DNA from 2 places in the Exiguobacterium alkaliphilum genome. Region 2 is predicted to be linked to the other one. Evidence: a T-box and tRNA genes for the amino acid it is inferred to sense, from the RefSeq annotation. Region 2 holds a T-box; the other holds one or more tRNA genes.

Region 1 (2,367 bases), 680 kb from region 2:
TGTTACTCCTAATAAAAGTTATAATTTTGAAATTATTTCTCCTTTAACCAATCAAGATTGCAATATTTTCATTCTCTAATATAAAGTAATCGTATAAATAAAAAAAGACCCTAGCCTCAGCTAGGATCTACGGATACCGGTGGTCGGAGTCGAACCGACACTCCAGAGGAACACGATTTTGAGTCGTGCGCGTCTACCAATTCCGCCACACCGGCATATTATGTTGGAGGCGCCAGTCGGAATCGAACCGACGATAGAGGAGTTGCAGTCCTCTGCCTTACCACTTGGCTATGGCGCCAAAGAATGGAGCGGAAGACGGGATTCGAACCCGCGACCCCGACCTTGGCAAGGTCGTATTCTACCACTGAACTACTTCCGCATAGTTGGCTGGGCTGGAAGGGATCGAACCTTCGCATGTCGGAATCAAAATCCGATGCCTTACCACTTGGCTACAGCCCAATAAAATGGGGCGACTGAAGGGAATTGAACCCTCGAATGCCGGAATCACAATCCGGTGCGTTAACCACTTCGCCACAATCGCCATAATATTAAAGCAGGGGCAGCAGGAATCGAACCCGCGCTGACGGTTTTGGAGACCGTAGTTCTACCGCTAAACTATGCCCCTAAGTGGTGGGGGGGGGCGGATTCGAACCGCCGAACCCGAGGGAGCGGATTTACAGTCCGCCGCGTTTAGCCACTTCGCTACCCCCCCACATGGTGGCTTTGGACGGAATCGAACCGCCGACACAAGGATTTTCAGTCCTTTGCTCTACCAACTGAGCTACAAAGCCATGTATGTAAGTCTTTAAATTAAAAATGGCGGTCCTGACGGGGGTCGAACCCGCGATCTCCTGCGTGACAGGCAGGCATGTTAACCACTACACCACAGGACCACACTAATTGCGGGGGCTGGATTTGAACCAACGACCTTCGGGTTATGAGCCCGACGAGCTACCAGACTGCTCCACCCCGCGACGATATAAAAAAATAAATGGTGACCCGTACGGGATTCGAACCCGTGTTACCGCCGTGAAAGGGCGGTGTCTTAACCGCTTGACCAACGGGCCTTGTTGTATTGAAAAACTGGCGGAGAGCAAGGGATTCGAACCCTTGAGACGGTTTTGCCGCCTACACGAATTCCAATCGTGCTCCTTCGGCCACTCGGACAGCTCTCCAAAAAGAGAAAAGTGGCTCCGCAAGTAGGATTTGAACCTACGACCTACCGGTTAACAGCCGGTTGCTCTACCACTGAGCTATTGCGGAACGATCTTGCCTGGCAACGTCCTATCCTCACAGGGGGAGACCCCCAACTACTTTCGGCGCTGAAGCGCTTAACTTCCGTGTTCGGCATGGGAACGGGTGTGGCCGCTTCGCTATCGCCACCAGACAAGTATTATATTAACATCATTTAAGTATAACGTCAATATGTTTTAAGAGATTGTTCTCTCAAAACTGAAGATTCATCAATACAAACCATAGACTAGATCAAAGCCTCGACCGATTAGTATCATTCAGCTCCACGTGTCACCACGCTTCCACCCATGACCTATCTACCTCATCGTCTCTGAGGGGTCTTTCTTGATTGCTCAAAGGGAAATCTCATCTCGGAGGGGGCTTCATGCTTAGATGCTTTCAGCACTTATCCCGTCCGCACGTAGCTACCCAGCGATGCTCCTGGCGGAACAACTGGTACACCAGCGGTGCGTCCATCCCGGTCCTCTCGTACTAAGGACAGCTCTCCTCAAATTTCCTGCGCCCACGACGGATAGGGACCGAACTGTCTCACGACGTTCTGAACCCAGCTCGCGTACCGCTTTAATGGGCGAACAGCCCAACCCTTGGGACCTACTCCAGCCCCAGGATGCGATGAGCCGACATCGAGGTGCCAAACCTCCCCGTCGATGTGGACTCTTGGGGGAGATCAGCCTGTTATCCCCAGGGTAGCTTTTATCCGTTGAGCGATGGCCCTTCCATGCGGAACCACCGGATCACTAAGCCCGACTTTCGTCCCTGCTCGACTTGTAGGTCTCGCAGTCAAGCTCCCTTCTGCCTTTGCACTCTTCGAATGATTTCCAACCATTCTGAGGGAACCTTTGGGCGCCTCCGTTACTGTTTAGGAGGCGACCGCCCCAGTCAAACTACCCACCTGACACGGTCCTCCAGCCGGATCACGGCTGCGAGTTAGAGACTCTATACGCAAAGGGTGGTATCCCAAGGGTGTCTCCACCGAAGCTGGCGCTCCGGCTTCACAAACTCCCACCTATCCTGTACATCGCGTACAAAGCCTCAATATCAGGCTGTAGTAAAGCTCCATGGGGTCTTTCCGTCCTGTCGCGGGTAACCTGCATCTTCACAGGTACTATGATT
Region 2 (2,367 bases):
AGGCGGGCGAACTCAGTTGGAATCAGGAAGTGACACCGAGCGCGGAGGCGCTCGCATTGACACAGAAGCCAGGTCTTGCTCGCATCCCGCTCGTCAATAAACCGTATACGGTGAAAGAATTATATGATGTGGCGTTGATTCGCTCGGCGAACGAAGCCGCCGTCACGCTCGGTGAGGCGGTCTCCGGGTCGGAAGCGGCGTTCGTCGAGTTGATGAACGAACGGGCGACGGCGCTCGGGATGACTCAGACGACGTTCGCGAACGCATCTGGACTCGACTCGGTCTCCGCCGGACGTCCGGGCGAGAACTTGACGTCGGCGAGCGATTTGATGAAACTGGCGCTCGCTTATTTAACGAAATACCCCGACGTGCTCGATGTGACGAAGCAGGCGTACGTCGATATTGACGGTGTTCGTTTCGAAGCGACGAACCGGATGCTCGCCGGCCGTGATTTGTCGTATACCGGCATGCTCGGTTTCAAAACGGGGACGACAGACGACGCCGGATACTGTTTCGTCGGTGTCTCGACACGGGATGGGCGGACCGTATTGTCTGTCGTATTAGGCGCGAAGACAGACGAAGGTCGTTACACGGCGACGAAAGCACTCCATGACTATGCGTATGGCGAGTTTGTCATGACCCCGCTGTTACGGAGCGGCGAGGTTGTGCCAGAGTCTGTCTTCGTGGCGGGCGGGGAGACGGAGCGGGCTACGGTCCGCACGACGTCCACGTTCGAGGTATTGATTGAGAAAGGGCAAGAAGTCCCGTCCCTCGTTTATGATTTACCCGACACGACAGCACCGCTTGCTACAGACAAGCAAGTCGGCACGGTGACGGTCGAACTTTCTGAATCGGTCCGTTACTTAGATGGCGAGCAACCGCCGAAAGCGACGCTCGTTGCAGCAGAAACGGTCGACACGGCATCGTTTTTAACACGGATGACGCGTGCGTTTTCAGATTTTCTTGATGAGGTCCGACTCGTGCTCGGAAAACTGAGTCTTGTCGATAGACTCGAGTTGTTGTAAAGTAAAACTAATTCAATGACAGATGCAATGATGAGGAAAAGTACGTTACAGTCATCTACTGACAGAGAGCTAGTGGTTGGTGCAAACTAGCGGGATGGTGTAACCGAATCGGCCTCGGAGCATTGGCTTGGAAACAAGTCACGTCCTGCACACGTTACGTGCATCGAGTGGCCTGGATTTCAGGCAACGAGGGTGGCAACGCGGATCCAAGGTGGTTCGTCCCTTTCCTACGGGAAAGGGACGTGCCGCCTTTTTTATGTGAAAAAGGAGGAAATAAGAATGTTAGACATTAAACGATTACGCCAAGATTTTGAAGACATTAAAGCGAAGCTCGCCCACCGAGGGGAAGACTTGAGCGCGCTTGACCGTTTCCCAGAGCTCGAGGAGAAACGACGCAACCTGATTAACGAAGTCGATGTAAAGAAAGCAAAACGGAACGAGGCGTCAAAACAAATCGCCGAATTGAAGCGGAACAAACAAGACGCAGACGCACCGATTCTCGAGACACGCCGACTCGGGGATGAAATCAAGTTGTTGGATGAAGACTTGCGTGAAGTCGAAGCGGAGTTGAACATGATTTTGCTCAGCATCCCGAACATTCCGCATGAATCAACACCAATCGGTGAAACGGAAGACGACAACGTCACGATTCGTGAAGTCGGAACGAAACCGACGTTCGATTTCGAGATGAAACAGCACTGGGACGTGATGGAAGACTTGAAGATTGTCGACGTCGAGCGGGCTGGGAAAGTCACGGGCAGCCGCTTTGTCTTCTATAAAGGACTCGGTGCCCGTTTAGAGCGCGCCTTGATCAACTTTATGATGGACATGCATGCCGATGAGCACGGCTATTCAGAAGTCCTCCCGCCATACATGGTCAACCGCGATGCGATGACCGGGACGGGTCAGCTTCCAAAGTTTGAAGAAGACGCGTTTAAAGTGGCGGATACGAACTACTTCCTCGTCCCGACAGCGGAAGTGCCGGTGACGAACATGCACCGTGATGAGATTATCGCAGAGGAACAGCTTCCAATCACGTACACGGCGTACAGCGCTTGCTTCCGTTCAGAAGCCGGCTCGGCCGGCCGCGATACGCGTGGTCTCATCCGTCAGCACCAATTCAACAAAGTCGAGCTCGTCCGTTTCGTGAAGCCTGAGGAGTCTTACGAGCAACTCGAGCTGTTGACAGGTCACGCGGAGGAAGTGCTCAAGCGTCTCGGTCTCCCGTATCAAGTGCTCAGCATGTGTACGGCCGACCTCGGTTTCACGGCTGCGAAGAAATACGATATCGAGGTGTGGATGCCGGCTCAAGGCATGTACCGCGAAATCTCTTCTTGCTCAA

What was found. The T-box of region 2 lies ahead of serS (serine--tRNA ligase). A T-box ahead of a tRNA ligase gene usually reads a tRNA of that ligase, here a tRNA-Ser.
Region 1: it encodes a tRNA-Ser, which carries the amino acid that the T-box ahead of serS (serine--tRNA ligase) is inferred to sense. The anticodon was not compared.

The regions. Positions count from the first base shown of each region.
Region 1 covers NZ_CP073101.1:2,570,105-2,572,471, forward strand. The annotation lists tRNA gene KB235_RS13235 (tRNA-Leu) at 135-215, opposite strand; tRNA gene KB235_RS13240 (tRNA-Cys) at 225-298, opposite strand; tRNA gene KB235_RS13245 (tRNA-Gly) at 305-379, opposite strand; tRNA gene KB235_RS13250 (tRNA-Gln) at 385-459, opposite strand; tRNA gene KB235_RS13255 (tRNA-His) at 466-541, opposite strand; tRNA gene KB235_RS13260 (tRNA-Trp) at 555-625, opposite strand; tRNA gene KB235_RS13265 (tRNA-Tyr) at 629-712, opposite strand; tRNA gene KB235_RS13270 (tRNA-Phe) at 716-791, opposite strand; tRNA gene KB235_RS13275 (tRNA-Asp) at 818-893, opposite strand; tRNA gene KB235_RS13280 (tRNA-Met) at 901-974, opposite strand; tRNA gene KB235_RS13285 (tRNA-Glu) at 993-1,067, opposite strand; tRNA gene KB235_RS13290 (tRNA-Ser) at 1,085-1,175, opposite strand; tRNA gene KB235_RS13295 (tRNA-Asn) at 1,189-1,263, opposite strand; rRNA gene rrf (5S ribosomal RNA) at 1,272-1,387, opposite strand; rRNA gene KB235_RS13305 (23S ribosomal RNA) at 1,482-2,367, opposite strand, start outside.
Region 2 covers NZ_CP073101.1:348,681-351,047, forward strand. The annotation lists gene KB235_RS01770 (D-alanyl-D-alanine carboxypeptidase family protein) at 1-1,025, shown strand, start outside; T-box leader at 1,044-1,252, shown strand; gene serS (serine--tRNA ligase) at 1,305-2,367, shown strand, end outside.